Regions from separate parts of the Micromonospora humidisoli genome, predicted to be linked through region 3. Evidence: riboswitches for the same ligand, from Rfam matches in the RefSeq annotation. Region 3 holds a riboswitch; each other region holds the start of a gene.
The links. A riboswitch is a leader RNA that binds a small molecule or an ion and turns the genes downstream of it on or off. The one in region 3 is predicted to bind cyclic di-AMP.
Positions count from the first base shown of each region.

Region 1: linked by a shared signal. The riboswitch ahead of JQN84_RS32255 (C40 family peptidase) and the one ahead of JQN84_RS17890 (coiled-coil domain-containing protein) in region 3 are both predicted to bind cyclic di-AMP.
Region 2: linked by a shared signal. The riboswitch ahead of JQN84_RS14460 (coiled-coil domain-containing protein) and the one ahead of JQN84_RS17890 (coiled-coil domain-containing protein) in region 3 are both predicted to bind cyclic di-AMP.

Region 1 is NZ_JAFEUO010000003.1:270,942-276,611, forward strand. It holds gene JQN84_RS11910 (C40 family peptidase) at 110-1,108, shown strand; cyclic di-AMP (ydaO/yuaA leader) riboswitch at 1,264-1,400, shown strand; gene JQN84_RS32255 (C40 family peptidase) at 1,413-2,453, shown strand; gene dcd (dCTP deaminase) at 2,503-3,081, opposite strand; gene JQN84_RS11925 (pyridoxamine 5'-phosphate oxidase family protein) at 3,228-3,782, shown strand; gene JQN84_RS11930 (zinc metalloprotease) at 3,855-4,889, opposite strand; tRNA gene JQN84_RS11935 (tRNA-Gly) at 5,123-5,196, shown strand.
Region 2 is NZ_JAFEUO010000003.1:777,892-783,561, reverse strand. It holds gene JQN84_RS14465 (YibE/F family protein) at 1-529, shown strand, start outside; cyclic di-AMP (ydaO/yuaA leader) riboswitch at 696-827, shown strand; gene JQN84_RS14460 (coiled-coil domain-containing protein) at 831-1,856, shown strand; gene JQN84_RS14455 (carbonic anhydrase) at 1,988-2,662, opposite strand; gene JQN84_RS14450 (helix-turn-helix transcriptional regulator) at 2,919-3,245, shown strand; gene JQN84_RS14445 (lipocalin family protein) at 3,349-3,951, opposite strand; gene JQN84_RS14440 (hypothetical protein) at 4,191-4,562, shown strand; gene JQN84_RS14435 (hypothetical protein) at 4,794-5,591, shown strand.
Region 3 is NZ_JAFEUO010000004.1:686,057-691,726, reverse strand. It holds gene JQN84_RS17900 (STAS domain-containing protein) at 1-60, shown strand, start outside; gene JQN84_RS17895 (SRPBCC family protein) at 159-626, shown strand; gene JQN84_RS17890 (coiled-coil domain-containing protein) at 747-1,805, opposite strand; cyclic di-AMP (ydaO/yuaA leader) riboswitch at 1,810-1,941, opposite strand; gene JQN84_RS17885 (cation diffusion facilitator family transporter) at 2,108-3,022, opposite strand; gene JQN84_RS17880 (HelD family protein) at 3,130-5,247, opposite strand; gene JQN84_RS17875 (alpha/beta fold hydrolase) at 5,432-5,670, opposite strand, start outside.

The DNA.
Region 1 (5,670 bases), on a different contig from region 3:
CGCGACTGCCCCTAATGTTGCACCGGCCGCTGTGGGACGTCTGCCTCCTTCTTCCCCTTAGCGAGGCGCCCGGCGGTCGGTTGCAAAGGAGTCGACGCCGGTGGCAACCATGCCCCCTCACCGTCACGCCCAGGGCCAGCCGCCCGTACGGCCGGCAGCCCTCCGGCGGATCGCCCGCCGCCTGCTCACCCTGGTCGCGGCGGTCGCCGTCGGTGCCGGGATGTTCGCCGTGCCGGCCCACGCCGCGCCGTCGCCCGAGGAGATCGAGGCGGCCCTCGACAAGCAGTGGGAGCAGATCGAACCGACCATCGAGAGCCACCACAAAGTCCAGGAGCAGCTGAAGGTCAACCGCAAGAAGGCGGCCGACCTCCAGAAGAAGATCGAGCCGCTGGCGCTGCAGAGCGAACTCGCCCTGGGCCGGGTCGGTGACCTCGCCTCCCGCTACTACAAGTCTGGCCCCTCGCAGGAGCTGAGCGCGCTGCTCACCACCACCAAGCCGGGCACCCTCGCCACGCAGCTGACCATCCTGGACCGGCTCGCCGCCGAGCAGCGCCGGGAGGTCGAGGCCGTGCTCGTGGTCCGCCGCAAGTACGACGCCGAGAAGCAGAAGCTCGACACGCTGATCGCCGCCGAGGTGAAGCAGGAGAAGGAACTCGCGGCCAAGAAGAAGCAGATCAATGCCGAGATCAAGCGGCTGCAGGCGGCGATGCCGAAGACCACGGTGAAGGTGAACGGCTGCCCCACGATCAACGGTGTGGTCAGCTCCGCCGCCCGGACCGCGATCGCGACCGCCTGCGCGCAGGTCGGTGACCCGTACGTCTGGGGCGCCACCGGGCCGAACTCGTTCGACTGCTCCGGGCTCACCCAGTTCGCGTACAAGGCGGCAGGTATCTCGCTGACCCACTTCACCGGTGCGCAGTGGAACGAGGGCAAGGCCATCCCGCGCTCCGAGGCCCGCCCCGGCGATCTGGTCTTCTTCTTCAGCGACCTGCACCACGTCGGGCTCTACCTGGGCAACGACATGATGGTGCACGCGCCCCGGACCGGTAAGCCGGTCCAGGTGACCAGCATCAACTACATGCCGGTGGCCGGCTTCCGCCGCCCCTGACCAGCGCAGACGTCAACCCCCGGCCCGATGGGCCGGGGGTTGCGTGTTTTCCGGTCACCGAGTGTGCCGGCCCGGCGGGTTGCGGATCGATAACGACCATCTCTACTCTGGTCAATCGTCGGTCGGCACCAGGTCCGCCCCACCCGGGGTGGCGTCGGCCGGCACCGCCGAGTCGCCTCCGGGCGAGCCGGGGACCCAGGTACGCCGGGGTGAATCCGCGACCGCCGCGGTAGGGCGCTCCCTTCCCGCCCGAACCCGTCAGCTAACCCGGTAGGCGGTCGAGGAAGAAGGAGCCCGGAGCCCGGTGGCACACCATGCCCCGCGGCCGCCGTCGCACCGGACGACCCAGGTCGCCCGGAACACGACGGTGCCGCGCCCACGCTGGTCCCGCTTCACCACCACCCTCGCCACCCTGGCCGCCGCAGCGGTCGTACTGACCGGTGGCCCTACGGCGGCGCACGCCGACCCCTCGGTCGCCGAGATCGAACGGCAGATCGACCAGGACTGGAACAAGCTCGAACCGCTCATCGAACAGCACAACGCCACCCGCATCGACCTCGCCGCCAAGCGCCGGCAGGCCGACGCGCTCGGCAAGCGCATCGCCCCCCTGCAACGCCGTGTCGACCAGGCGATGAACCAGGTCAGCGGCCTCGCCGTGCAGGCGTACAAGGGCGAGAACATGTCCACCGTCAACGCCCTGCTCGGCAGCCGCAACCCGAGCCAGGTGGTCGAACAGCTGGGGCTGCTGGACCGGTTCGCCAGCCGCCAGCAGCGCGAGGTGCGGGCCGTCGCCGAACTGCGCGACGAACTCGCCGCGACCAAGGCGCCGCTGGACGAGATGGTCGCCCAGCTCACCCGTACCGAAGCGCAGCTCGCGGCCCGCAAGAAGCAGATCAACACCGAGATCGACAGGTTGCAGAAGTTGCGGCTCAAGGTCTACGGCAACGGCGGCGGCGGGCCGCTGCGCCCGGCGCCGTGCCCCGCAGGCTACCCAGGTGGTCCGGCCGGTACGGCGGTCAAGTTCGCCTGCGCCCAGATCGGCAAGTTGTACGTGTGGGGCGCGGCCGGACCGAACAACTACGACTGTTCCGGGCTGACCATGGCGGCCTGGGCGAAGGCCGGGGTGTCGTTGCCGCACAACGCCCGGCAGCAGCGCCAGGTCACCGACCGGGTGAGCCGGGCCGACCTGCGCCCCGGCGACCTGGTCTTCTACTACTCCGACCTGCACCACGTCGGAATGTACGTCGGGGACGGCTGGGTCGTGCACGCCTCCCAGGCGGGCAAACCGATCACGATGAAGCGGGTCGACGACGGGCCGGTCAACAGCTACGGCCGACCCGGCTGAGCCACCGTGTCGGGGCCCCGGACCCGGGGCCCCGACACGGCACGCCGCGTCAGCCGATGGTCCAGGTGCGCCAGTTCTGCCAGGAACGGCTGGGGGTCGGCCCCCGCTGGCCCTGGTAGCGCGACCCGTACACCGCGGAGCCGTAGGGGTGCTCGGCCGGCGAGGAGAGCCGGAAGATGCAGAGCTGGCCGATCTTCATGCCCGGCCAGAGGGTGATCGGTAGGTTGGCCACGTTCGACAGCTCCAGCGTGACGTGGCCGGAGAAGCCCGGGTCGATGAAACCGGCGGTCGAGTGGGTGAGCAGCCCCAGCCGGCCCAGGCTCGACTTGCCCTCCAACCGGCCGGCGAGCTGGTCGCCGAGGGAGATGACCTCAAGCGTGGAGGCGAGCACGAACTCGCCCGGATGCAGCACGAACGGCTCGCCCGCCGGCACCTCGACCATCGACGTCAGGTCGTCCTGCTGCACCGACGGGTCGATGTGGGTGTAGAGGTGGTTGTTGAACACCCGGAACAGCTTGTCGAGGCGCACGTCGATGCTGGACGGCTGCACCAGACTCGGCTCGAACGGCTCCAGCGCCAGCGCGCCCGCCTTGATCTCGGAGACGAGGTCCCGGTCGGAGAGCAGCATCGGGACACCATATCCAGCGCCCCGGCCGGACCCGCCCACCGGGCCGCCCCACCGGCCGGCGTCGTCGCCGGCTCCGAGGCGTACGTCGGGCCGTTCGACCTGCGTGTCGGACTGATTTTCGAACGCCTGTTCGATAGGATGACGACATGGCATCCTGGTCCGCATTCGCCGCCGACGAGCCCCGACTCGCCGACGGGATCCGCCTTCTCCTGCAGCAGTACGGGTCGGGTTTCGGCTACCTGGCCACCGTCCGCGCCGACGGCGGTCCCCGGGTGCACCCGGTCTGCCCGCTGGTCACCGACGGCGGGCTGTTCTGCTTCGTCGTCGACTCGCCCAAGCGGCGTGACCTCGAACGCGACGGCCGCTACGCGCTCCACTCGTTTCCGCCTGAGGACAGCGACGACGAGGCGTACGTCGCCGGTCGCGCCGAGCCGGTGACCGACCCGGCCCGGGTGGCGCTGGTGGCCGAGATCGGCCGGGCCGCGCCCCAGGTCGACTGGCGGCTCTTCGAGTTCAGTGTCGACGTCGCCATGCTCACCCGCCGTGAGCACGGTGGCCCGTTCAGCGGTGACGCCGGGCGTCCCGCCGTGCAGGTCTGGCTCGACCCGGTGCCCGGTCGGCACGGTGTCGCCGGCCTGCCCGACCAGCGCCCGTCCCGGCGCGGTCGGCACGGGTTCGACACCCGCCGCACCGCCGCCTGACCCCGGAAACGACGGTGCCGGCCCCGTCCCCAGGGGACGGGGCCGGCACCTGACGCTGTGCGGCGCCGCCGGTCAGGCCGACGCGCGGTACGCGGTCCAGGCGTTCACCATGCGGCTCGCCTGCCCAGCGGTGAACTGGTACATGCACGAGTCGTAGGTGTAGTCCATGAAGTTGGTGATCGGGTCCTTGCCGGTCGCGGTGCAGGTGTCCCGGCCGGTCGGGCACTGGTAGGCCGGCTCGCGCTCGGCCGGGGTGTCCGAGACGCCGTCGCCCGAGCCCGAGCAGCCACCCTGGAAGGTGTGGTAGAGGTTCAGCCAGTGGCCGACCTCGTGGGTGCCGGTGTCGCCCAGGTTGTAGTTGGTGGCGGTGCCGTTCGGCAGCGATTCGCCGAGCACCACGACGCCGTCCATGACGTCCAGGGTGCGCTTGGGGAAGGTGGCCCAGCCGAGCAGGTCGTCGCTCAGCTCACCCAGGTACATGTTGAGGGTGTTCTTGCCGCCGGTGCGCAGCGAGGTCTTCATCGCCCGCTCGGCCGAGGAACCCTGCACGATCGGGTACCACGACGCGTTGGTGACCCGGTTGATCTTCTGGAGCTGGAAGGTGAAACCCGTGGCGGCCCCACCGGTCGCACCGCTGTACGCCTGGTTGAGCACGCTGATCTGCGAGTTGATCATCGAGTCGGGGATGTTGCCCCCGGCCCGGGTGCTGTCCCGCTGGATGACGTGCACGACGACCGGGATGCTGATCGGGGCCAGCGCCACCGTCGTGCCCTCGGTCGAGCCGCTGCGGTAGCTGGACTTCGACTGTAGGGCGCTGTTGCGCAGGGCGGCGGCGAACTCCGCCTCCCGCTCCTGGACCTGCTTGGCGGTCAGCTCGTTGGGGTCGTGCCGCTTGTGGGCAGCCTTGCTGCCGCCACGGACGCGGGCGTCGGAGTGGACGTCCGCGTGGGCGTCGGCCGGCTCCGCGCAGGACGTGTTGTCGGGGGCTGCGGAGTACGCGGAAGCCGCAGGTACGACGCCCACCGCAGCGGTGCTCAACAGCAGCGCGAAGGTCGTCGACGCGACACCGGCGGCACGCCGGGTCAGCAGGTTGGGACGCAGTCCCATGGGCCCACCTCTTTCTGGCGGCGCGGCAGGGGGTATGTCGCGCCGAGGTCGTGAACGTGGGGGTGACGTTACAACTGATCGACACGTTTGAGAACGTCCCCAAGCTGCTTCTGTGAAACATCTGACCGTTTTGTTTCAGCAGGTGGTGGCTGGTTGCCTACGCAAGGTGATCGGTGGTGTGCGGGGTGCCCGGGTGCGCGGGCGCGGTCACCTCAGGTACAGTGGTCCCGCTTGCGGGTGTAGTTCAATGGCAGAACATCAGCTTCCCAAGCTGACAGTGCGGGTTCGATTCCCGTCACCCGCTCCACCACGAAGGCCCTGACCAGGATGCGAATCCGAGTCAGGGCCTTCGGTGTCTCATCCGGACCGTGATGGCGCGCGGGCCCGCCTCTGGTGCCCGCGACGGCGAGGGTGGCGCGCCGGGCCCACCCCGTCCGAACCACCGCTCGCCGCCCCACTGCCCGCCGGTCACCGGGATCCCGGCGGCCTGACGCCCCACGGGTGAGCATGGCGGGGACATATGCCCGTGCGCGCCCTTTAGACCTGATGACGTGAACGATTCACACCGATGACCGCAGCGGTGTCGGACGTCAGCACAGCGCGCCGTCCGTCGCCTGCTGCCTATCCCGCCGTCCGTCGCCTGCTGCCTGATTCGTTGACGACATCAGCTCGAAAGGACGCGCCAGGACTACCCTGCCCAGGATGACCCGGGCGACAGGCCGAGGTGGAAACGTCGGCACTTTTGCGTCGAGGCTCATGCGGGTGCCTTCCCCCCTGCGCC
Region 2 (5,670 bases), on a different contig from region 3:
GCTGGCCGGGATCATCATCGGGTCGCTCGGTGTCCTGGACGACGTCACGGTCACCCAGTCGGCCACCGTCACCGAGCTGGCGCACGCCAATCCGGGGCTGTCCCGGTTGCAGCTCTACCGGGCGGCGACCCGGGTCGGCCGGGCGCACATCGCGTCCACGGTCAACACGATCGTGCTGGCGTACGCGGGCGCGTCACTGCCGTTGCTGCTCCTGCTCACCGCCGACAGCCGCCCGGTGAGCCAGATCCTCACCAGCGAGTTCCTGGCCCAGGAGATCGTCCGCAGCGCGGTGGCGACCCTCGGCCTGGTGGCGGCGGTGCCGCTGACCACCGGGTTGGCCGCGCTGGTGGTCACCGCCGGACGGGGGCCGGCCGACGCCGGTACGGCCGGGCCGACGCCCGCCCCACGTCCCGCCCCCGACCGTGCCGAGGCGTGGGAGGCGTTGAGCGCGCCCCGGCACGGCGAACCGTCCACCCCGGCCCCCGCACGGTGGCCGGACCCGGAAAGGAGCACGGACACCGCATGGTGACACTGCGCTGCGTGACCGAAGGCGAGGTCGCGGCTGTCGGCCACGTCACTGATTACCACTCGCTATCGGGAAAATACTCATTTGGTCGGGTTGCGGGCGTAGATCCCCGGTACGACTCTCGGGTAACCTCGCTGCCGGTCACCGCCGAAGGCGCCCACCGGAGCCAGCGGTGCCACCGCCCAATCGCCGTACGGCGAGCCGGGGAACCGAGCACCTGGGGTGAATCCGCGCCAGCGGTAGGGGCCACTTCCGTCCCGAACCCGTCAGCTAACCCGGTCGGCGGTCGACGGAAGGGACAACTGTGACGGCACCCCTACGCCACTGGTGGACTCCGGTGGTGGCCGTGCTCGCCGCTCTGGCGCTGGTCGCCGGCCCGGCCGCCGCCCCCGCGGCGGCAGCACCCAACGCGCCCACCCCCTCGGGGCACGAGGAGGACGAGGAGCCCAAGCTGCTCACCGACGTCATCGAGGCGACGAACCGGGAGTACTCGGCGGCGAAGACCCGACTGGAGAAGTCCAAGAAACGCCAACTCGAATACGCCATCGAGGTGGAGAAGGCGGAGCAGGAGCTGGCGGCGTTGGCTCCGCAGGTCACCGAGATCGCCGCCCAGTCGTACCGGACGGGTCGGGTCGGCGCGGTCGCCGCGCTGCTGGAGAGCGACGCCCCGGACGCCTTCGTCCGGCGGGCCGCCGCCCTGGACGAGCTGAACATGGTCAACGCCGGCAAGCTGGCCGAGGTCAACAAGGTCAAGACCCGGGCCGAGCAGGCCAAGCTCGCCGTCGACGCCGAGGTCCGTGAGCAGCAGAAGCAGGCCAACCTGATGGCCAAGAAGAAGACCGAGGCCGACAAGGCACTGGCCCTGGTCGGCGGTCGGGGCTTCACCGGCGGCCTGGTCGACGCGACGTCCCCGGTGGCCCGCGTCGCACCCGGCCAGACCGCCAACGGCGAGTGGCGCGGGGAGTCGTGCAGCGAGAACGACCCGACCACGTCCGGGTGCATCACCCCGCGCACGCTGCACATGTACAAGGAGGTCAAGCGGGCCGGATTCAACCGGTTCGTCGGCTGCTACCGCCCCGGTGGGCCGTGGGAGCACCCCAAGGGCAAGGCGTGCGACTGGTCGTTGCAGAAGAGCGGGTTCAGCCCGTGGCACAACAACGACACCCGGATGTACGGCAACAACCTCGCCGCGTTCCTGATCCGCAACTCGGACCGGCTGGGCATCTACTACGTGATCTGGAACCGGCAGATCTGGTTCCCGGCCAACGGCTGGAGTTCGTACTCGGGACCGTCCAACCACACCGACCACGTCCACGTGTCGCTGTTGTAGCGGGTGCAGCTGGGCCGAAGCTGCGGTGTCCGGCGTTCCGGACACCGCAGCACCGGCCCGGTGAGTTGATCGAGGCGCACGATGAGGGCCGCCCGGCTGAGCCGGGCGGCCCTCATCGTGACCGGTGCGGGTCAGGAGGCGACGGGTGCCGTCGCGGCACCGGCCGGCACGGCCGGTGCCGGCACCGCGGCGGCGGGCGCGGGCAGCTCGGGGGCTACCTGGCGCACCTCACCGGCGGCGAGCCGGTAGGACATCCCGACCACCGCGCACCGGCCGGCGGCCACCTCGGCGGCGATCACCGGGGAGTTGCCGAGCAGCACCTCGACGGTCTGCGCGATATGGATGTCGACGATCCCGTCGATGTCGTGCACCCCCTGCTGGGCCGCGCGACGCAGGCTCGGCCCGACGGCGGCGACCACCGAGTAGAGGTGTCCCGGGGGCTGGGTGCCGGTCCGGGCCGCGTCCCGGGCCGCCTGCACGGCACCACAGGAGTCGTGCCCGAGGACCACCACCAGCGGGGTGCCGAGCACCGTCACCGCGTACTCGACGCTGCCGAGCACCTCGGGCCCGGCGGTGTGCCCGGCGGTCCGGACCACGAAGAGGTCACCGAGACCCCGGTCGAAGATGATCTCGGCGGCGAGCCGGGAGTCGGAGCAGCCGACGATGACCGCGAAGGGATGCTGGCCGTCGGCGACGGCGGTGCGGTGGCCGGCATCCTGGTTGGGATGGTGGGGCACACCGGCGACGAAACGCCTGTTGCCGGCCTGCAACTCGGCCAGCGCCTGGGTCGGAGTGATCGGGGCCATTGCCTCACCTCGGTCCGGAATCGCACCTGGTCACGCCGGCCGGCGGCGACGACGGCCGTGTCCTCACGGTCACACGCAGCTAAAGGTACGTCAAGATTTCGTGATACACGTTTCAGGCATCGGTCGAAGCCGTGTCGACGGCGTGTCGGCCCCGGCACCCACCGAGGTCGACGGGCGACCCACCGGGGGCCGACCGGCCGCTCCGGGGCAACCGTCGGGGCGGCCGACGACGGGTCTCCCAGGTACGGGCCATACCATGACCGGCATGGCGACAGGCGGCACCGGGAGCACCCGGAACTGGACGTTCCTCACCAACCATGGTCATGTGCTGCTCGCCATCGCCCGTAACCCCACCGCCCGCCTCCGCGACGTCGCCGACGAGGTCGGGGTGACCGAACGGGCCGCCCAGGCGATCGTCGCCGACCTGGAGGCCGGCGGCTACCTGCGGCGTACCCGGGTCGGCCGGCGCAACGAGTACACGCTCAACCCGAGCGGCCACTTCCGGCACCCCGCCGAGGCCGACCGCCAGGTCGGCGCCCTGCTCGCCCTCTTCAGCCCCGATCCGGCCGACGCCGGGTCCTGAGCCGCCGACCCGGAGGGCGACGGCCGGCCCCGGCCAGGACACCGCCGGACCGGCACACGTCGACGGCCCGCCCCGGTGGGGACGGGCCGTCGACGGTGGAGGGTCAGCAGAAGCTGCCCGCTCCGCCGCCACCGTCCTGCCGGGTGGTGCGGAAGTCGCACAGGTCGTAGCCGTTGGCGGTGAGCGCCGCCTTCGCCGCCGCCGTCTGCGCCCCGGTCAGCGCCGGCTCCCGGGAGAGGACGAAACCGCTGCTGCGGTCCGGGTCGCCGACGACCGCCCAGCGGTAGTCGGGGTCGAGCCCGATCACCACGTAGTTCGGCCCACCCAGATAGATCCACTTACCGCCGAGCTTGAGGAAGGACACGGTCAACGCCGAGTCGGCCGGCGGGTTCTCGCTACGGGCCCGCCCGGTGACCGCGCTGGTGGTTCCCACGATGGTCCGGCAGCTGTTGCGGACCCCGATGGTGCCGTCGGGCTGGACGTCGTACCGCGCCGTCACGTTCTTGTAGCACTGGATCTCGAAGATCGCCGGGATGGCGGCGACCTGGTACCAGTCGCCCACGTAGCGCTCCACGTCGACGTCGGCCACCGGAGTGAGCGGTCCGGTGTCGACGGCGGTCGGCGCCGCCTGCGCGGGTACGGCGGTGGCCAGCACCGCCGCAGTGGCGACCGCGACGGCCGCAACGACCTGACGGCGTACTCCCATGGTGTCTCCTCCGGTCTGTCGGTCCGGCGCGGCGGGGCGTCGCGCCGTCGGCAGAGTTGCCCGGACCCGCCGGCCGGAAACTGTCGGCATTCTCATCGCCGTCGATGCATCCAGGCGCAGGTCAGTGGCCGTATCCCTGGTGGGAGCGGTCCGTCCACACGGCACACCGTGGCCCGGCTCACTCGTCCGGTCGGGCCACCGACCCTGCGCGGACGGCCGATCGGGGATAGGTTGGACAGGTGATCCGCGTAGCTTCCGCCCCGCCCGTCTGGGTGTCGAGGCTGCGCGATCTGACCCGGCTGGCCGTCACCACGCTGGTGCTCGCCGTCGGCCTCGGCGGGTTCCTCGCCGTCACCGGCGGCCCGGCCGCCGCTGCCGCCCGACCGTCCGTGGTGACCTCGCGGGTGGCGACGCTGCCCACCGACGCCCGGCCGACCCTCGACCGGCCCGGCACCCGGCCCGACGACGAGCGGCCCGCCGACGGGTCCCTGCCGCCCCAGCCGCCGACGCCCGCCGACGGTGCCGCCACCCGGCCCGTCGCGCCGGTCGCCGGGGCCACGCCGGACCCGGCCCGGGACGCCACCGGCCGGCGCGGCCCGCCCCGGAGCTGAGCCGCGCGGCAGCTGCGCGCCCGTCCGGCCGCGACCGGGCCACCGCCACGGCCGGGCCACCGCCGACCGCGGACCGGCAGCTGTCGGTCCGACAGCGGTCCAGGCAGACCCGATCCGGGCAGAACTGGGCCAGGCAGGTCCGGTCCGGCCGCCGCCGGGACGCGCGCACCGCTTCCGCCCACTGCCGGGCCCCCGTCCGTCCACATCGTTGTCCACCGTGAGGTGTTGGTGATGCAGACCGTCTTCTCCGCCGTCCTGCCCGATGTCCCCGCCGCCGCCGCGATCTGGCTGATCCTGCTCGCCCTCGCCGCCGTCGCCGTCGCGGCCCTGGTGGTCCGGCCCGGCCGGCTCCGGCCGGCGGTGGCCGGCCGGTTCCGCGACGCCGCCCTGCCCGACGACCCGGACCGGGCCGAGCAGGACCGGGAGCACACCCGGTACGCCGAGGAGGTCGCCGTGGCGGCCGACCGGGCCGGCACCACGGCGAGCCGGCTGCGGGCCGAGTGGCTCGCCGTCCAGGACGAGGTCGAGTCGGCCTGGACGGCCCTGGAGGCGGCCGAGGCGCACCTGCGTCGGCTCGCCGCCGCCGCGTCGATGCCCCTGCCGCACACCGGACAGACCCCCGCCGAGTACGCCGACCGGGAACGCTGGCTGCACCGGGCCGCCGACGAGGCCCACCGGCGGAGGGAGCTGTCGGACGCGCAACTCGCCGACGTCCTCGCCCACCGGGCCGGCTGGGACCCGCGCCGGCACCCGGTGGAGCAGGAACTGGTGCTGCGCCGCGCGATCCGGGACCACCTGGCGGCCCGGCACCGGGCGGCGGTGGCCCGGGAGCAGGCGGCCTGGCGGGCCGCCGACCTGGCCGGAGCGGCGGCGCGCAGCCTGCGCGACGAGGCGTTCGCGGCGCGGGAGCGCCGCCCGGAGCGGGCCGAGTCGGTGCTGCCGATGCCGGAGGCCCCCCGCCCGTCGGCGGACAGCACCCGGGAGAACCCGGTGGTGGCGCGCGGTCGGGCCGCCGTGGCCGCCTACTGACCCTCCCGCCGCGGCGACGGGCGGCGGCGCGGCGCCTCCCGGACGGCGGCGCGACGGGCTGCGCTGCACTAGCGTTGCG
Region 3 (5,670 bases):
GGCGCTCCGGAGCCGTACTTCGCCGGTGCCGCCACCCCGGAGGTGCTGCCCGGCGCCTGACCGGGCCACGGGCGGCGTCCATGCCGTCCGACCAGTGACGTTGCCAGTCCGTCTCCGGTACGGCACGATCGTGCGACCGACGACGGTCAGGAGGCCCGGTGGTCCGGCGGGAGAGCTTCAGCTACACGGTGCAGGCGCGCTGCTCACCGGCGGACGCGATGGCGCTGCTGAGCGACCTGTCCCGGCAGGAGGAGCTGCATCCGCTGATCGTCCGGGTACGCCGGCTGCCCGCCCGGCCGGGTGCCCTGGCCAGCTATGCGATCACCGACCGGCTGGAGTTGGGGCCGCTGCGGTTCCCCGTCACCTACCAGGCCGACGTGCTGCTGGCCGGCGACGACGAGATCGTGACGGTGGCCCGCCAGCAGCCCGGCACCACCGTACGCAACCACACCCGGCTGCGGATGGAGGGTGACCTGCTGCGGATCGACGTGGAGATCACCCTCGCCGCACCGGCGCCGTTGTTCGGCTACGCCTTCCGGCAGGCCCGCGCCGCCCACCTGGGGCTGGCCAGCCGCCTCGGTGCCGTTCTGGACTCCCGGGCCGGCGACCCGCCTCCGGTGGGCTGACCACCGCCGGCACCCGGGCTGCCCGACCCGGTCGCGGCGCGGCGGCACCCGACCTGACCTGCCGCTGCGGCCGGCCGTGGTCCGGTGGCCCGCCCGGGTCGGACGGGCCACCGGGTCGGCTCAGATCATCGACAGGTGCACGTGGTTGGTGTGGTCGCTGGACGGGTCCCCGTTGCCCCCGCTGTACGCCTTCCACCCGCTGCTCGGCAGCCAGATCCGCTTGAACCAGATCACGTAGAGCACACCGAGCCGGTCGGCGTTGCGGATGAAGTACGCGGCGAGGTTGTTGCCGTACGTCCGGTCGCCGCCACTGGCCACCCCGCCGAAGCCACCCTTCTGGGCGGCGAAGTCGCACGCCCGGCCCTTGGGGTGTTCCCCGGAGCCGCTGGGCCGGTAGCAGGAGACGTACCTGGTGAAACCGGCCGCCTTGGCCTGGTTGAGGGCGTTGAGCGTACGCGGGGTGATGCAGCCGTTGGCCGGCGTCGGGTCGTTGACGCTGCACGACTCGGACGGCCAGGAGCCGTCGGAGTTGCGGGGCGCCCCCTTGGCGTTGCTGGTGGACGTGCCGTCCGAGCTGCCGGAGTCGCGGGAGGTGGGGGCCGGCTTGTCGGCGGCGGCCACCGCCAACGCCCGCTCGGCCTGTTCCTTGCGTTTGCCCATGGTGGCGACCTGCTTGCGCTGTTCGGTGATCTCCCGGCTGACCGCGGCCCGGGTCCGGGTGGCCTGGTCCCGGGTCTCGATCATCGTGCGCAGTTCCTGGTCCTCCCGGGTGGCGACCGTCTCCAGCGCCGCCGCGCGGTCCAGGAAGCCGGTCGGGGTGTTGCTGTTGAGCAGGGCGGACATCGGTCCGAGCCGGCCGGTGCGGTAGGCCGCGCCGGCGATCTCGCCGACCTTGGCGGTCTGCGTGACCAGTTGCCCCTCGATGGTCTTGAGCTGCCCGTCGAGTTCCTTTTGGCGTTTGGTGGAGCGCTCCAGGGCGGCCTTGGCCTCCAGCCAGCCCTTGCTGGCCGCGTCGAGCTGGTCGCGCAGCGCCGGGGTGCCGCCCTCGTCGTCGTCGCCCGGGGCGGCGAGCCGGGTGGTGGGCGCGGCGACGGCCGGGGTGAACGGCGCGGCCGACACGCCCAGGGCCAGCGCCGTGACGACTGCGGCCAGCAGCCGCGTGGTGGTGCGTACGTGCATGCGGATGTCCTTCCGTCAGCCGCCGACCGGGTTAGCTGACGGGTTCGGGACGGAAGATCCCTACCGCTTGCGCGGATGCACCCCAGGAACGTGGTTCCCCGGTTCGCCCGGGCGGGCGATTAGGCGGCGGCCTCCGCCTGGCGGAGACCGGGGCCGAGCCTACCGGTACGCGTGTGACGCCTGCCTACCTCGTGACTGAGGGTACGAGAGTGAATACCCTCAAAAGGGGCAAACAGCGCAAATTCCCGTGATCTCTGTGCGGGAGTACCCGCCGGGGCTGACCGTCCGGCCCGGGGTGGGGGTCACCAGTGGGCGGGTCCGCACGCCCCCGGGGTCGCCCCGGGCTCGATCTGGAGGGTGGCGTGCTCGATGTGGAAGTCCTCCCGCAGGGCGCCCCGGGCGGCGGCCAGCACCGTGCCGACCTCGGCGTCGCCGGCCAGGGTGAGGTGGGCCGAGGCGACGTCCATGCCCGAGGTGAGCGTCCAGACGTGCAGGTCGTGCACCTCGGCGACGCCGGGCACGGCGATGAGCCGGTCGTGCACGGCGGTCACCGGCAGGTGCTCCGGGGCGGCCTGCACCAGGATGCGTACCGCCGCCCGGCCGAGTCGCCAGGTGCGGGGCAGGATGAACACGCCGATCGCCACGGCGACCAGCGGGTCGGCCCACCACCAACCGGTGCCGGCGATCAGCAGCGCCGCCACGATCACGCCGACCGAGCCGAGCAGGTCGCCCAGCACCTCCAGGTACGCCCCACGCAGGTTGATGCTCTCCTTGGCGCCCTCCCGCAGCAGGCCGAACGCGACGATGTTGGCGAGCAGGCCGAGCACCGCCACCACCAGCATCGGGCCGGCCAGCACCTCGGGCGGCTCGCCGAACCGGCGGACCGCCTCGATCAGCACGTAGACCGCGACCCCGCTGAGCAGGACGGCGTTGGCCAGGGCGGCGAGCACCTCCAGCCGGTAGAGGCCGAAGGTGCGCTGCGGGTCCCGGGCGGCCCGCCGGGTGGCGGTGATCGCGGCCAGCGCCATCCCGATGCCGAGCACGTCGGTGAACATGTGCCCCGCGTCGGAGAGCAGGGCCAGCGAGCCGGTGCCGAAGGCGGCCACCGCCTCGACCACCATGAGCACGGCGAGCAGCCCGAACGCCGCCCAGAGCCGCCCCCGGTGCCGGTGCGCGGCGTTGCTGACCGTCGCGCTGTGGTCATGACCTGCGCCCACGTCCACACCTTCCGTCGCCGCTGCGGACCGGCTCCAATCTATGCTCACATCGCTATGTATGCAAGTGATGGTCGGTCGTCCGGCCAGGTGGGACGGGTTCCGGGCGGTCAGCCGGTCGGTTCGACGGTGGTGAGGCGCTGGGTCGCCCGGGACAACGCCACGTAGAGCGTCCGTACCCCGGAGCCCGGATCGGCCCGGATCTCGCCGGGGCAGACCAGCACCACCCCGTCGTACTCCATGCCCTTGGCCTGGAGGCTGGTCACCACCTGCAACCGCGCCCCGCCCCGGTCGCCCAACCAGCCGGCCACCTCGTCGCGGCGGGGCACCGGGGTGATCACGCCGACCGTCCCGGCCACCTCCGCCAGCAGCGCGTCCACCGCGTCGGCCGTCGCGCGGGCCAGCTCCGCCGCCGGCACCTGCAACGCCACCGGGTCCACCCCGGTGGACCGCACCGCGCTCGGCAACTCCAGGTCGGGATAGAGCCGGCGAATCTCCGCCGCCGCCACCGCGAAGATCTCCGCCGAGTTGCGGTAGTTGGTGGAGAGCGTGAACCGGTGCCGCCGCCGCCGACCCAGCGCCTGGTCCCGGGCCCGGTCCAGCTCCGCCTGGTCACCCGTCCAGGCGGTCTGCGCCGGATCACCCACCACCGTCCAGGAGGCGAGCCGGCCGCGCCGGCCGATCATCCGCCACTGCATCGGCGAGACGTCCTGCGACTCGTCGACCACCACGTGTGCGTAGTCCCGGTAGTCCTCGGGCCGCTCCCGGGCCGCCGCCCGCGCGGCCCGCTGCCGCTCCCCGAAGGTGCTCAGCTCCCGGACGCCGCCGGCGAGCTGGAACGGGTCCCGGCGGGCCTTCTTCGGGCGGACCGGCTGACCCAGCAGCGCGTCCAGCTCGTCGAGCAGGGCGATGTCAGCCACCGTCAGCCCCTCGGTGTCCAGCGACCGGTACGCCTCCACCAGCAACCCGACCTCCGTCCGGGACAGGACGCCGGCCGCGTACCGGTGCAGCCGCTCCGGTCGGGCCAGCCAGCCCAGCACGTGCCGGGGATGCAGCCGGGGCCACCACGCCTTGAGGAACTCCCGGAACTCCGGCCGCTCGATGATCTCGTCCTCGAAGGCCGGCTGCTCGGGCAGACCGGCGACGGCCAACCGTCGGGCCTGCGCGTACAACGCGGCGAGCACCCCGTCGAAGCCGACCCGACGGACCTCGTTACGGCGGGCCCCCCGGTGCAGCGCCCGGTCCCGGACGCCGTCCAGCTCGCGCCCCTCCAGGCGCAGCAACGCACCCCGGTAGAGCAGCCGCAGCTCCTGCGGGCCGTCCGGCACCGCGTCCCGGGCCGCCCGCTCCAGCACCCGACGCATCCGCAGCGAACCCTTCACCGCCGCCACCTCGGGACCGTCCGTGCGGGTCGCCGACAGACCGGGGAACAACGAACCCAGCGAGTGCAGGGTGGCGGTCTCCTCACCCAGCGACGGCAGCACCGAGGCGATGTACTCCACGAAGACCGCCGACGGGCCGACCACCAGGATGCCGCCGCCGGCGTACCGGCTGCGGTCGGCATAGAGCAGGTACGCCGCCCGGTGCAGGGCCACCGCCGTCTTCCCGGTGCCCGGCCCGCCGGAGACGATCGTGACCCCCGAACCGGGGGACCGGATCGCCTCGTCCTGCTCCCGCTGGATGGTCGCGATGATGTCCCGCATCCCCCGGCCGGTCGCCCGGGACAGGGTCGCCAGCAGCGCCCCGTCACCCACCACCGGCATGTCCGGCGGGGCGGCCTCCGGGTCGAGCAGGTCGTCCTCGATCCGGGTGACCTTCTCGTCCGACGAGCTGATCGTGCGCCGTCGCACCACCCCCAGCGGCTCCGCCGGGGTGGCCCGGTAGAAGGCGGCGGCGGCCGGGGCCCGCCAGTCGACCACCAGCGTCTCGGCGTCGTCGTCGCGCACGCCGAGCCGGCCGACGTGCAGCACCTGCCGGTCGCGCAGGTCCAGCCGGCCGAAGACGAGCCCCTCGTGTTCGGCGTCGAGCAGGTGCCGGCGCTGGGCGGCATGGAAGACCATTGCGTCCCGCTCCACCAGCGCGCCGAAGTTGCCGACCTTGGCCAGCCGGTAGCCGTCCCGCTCGGCGCGGGCGGCCGAGCGGCGCAGTTCGACGAGCCGGGCGTACACCCGGTCGAGATGCCGTTGCTCGGCGGCGATCTCCTGCTCCAGGGTGCTCTGGTCGGTCAACGTACCGCTCCTGTGCGACGGCGACGCCGGGCGCGGGTGCACGCCAGGCGGAATGAGGGTACGGGCAGCCGCCGACGCCGCGGCGGGCCGATACCCGTACCGCGACCTCCACCACCTCCGCGTGACCGGCCGCCCCGGCGGCGACGCACCGGGACGGTACGGCGGCCCCACGTGGCGGGACGGCTCAGCGTGTCGCCCGGCCGGTGGCGGCCCGCGCGCCCGGGGCGTCGGCGGGACGGCGGGGCCCCGGCGGTGGACCCACCCCGGTGGCGGACAGCACCCGGTCGAGCACCCCGGCGACGGCGGCGTTCACCTCGTCCGGGCGCTCCATCATCAGCATGTGGCCGGCACCGGGGCAGACGGTCAGCTCGGTGGCCGGCAGCGCCGCCGCGATCGACTCCGCACACGGCGGCGGGGTCAGCC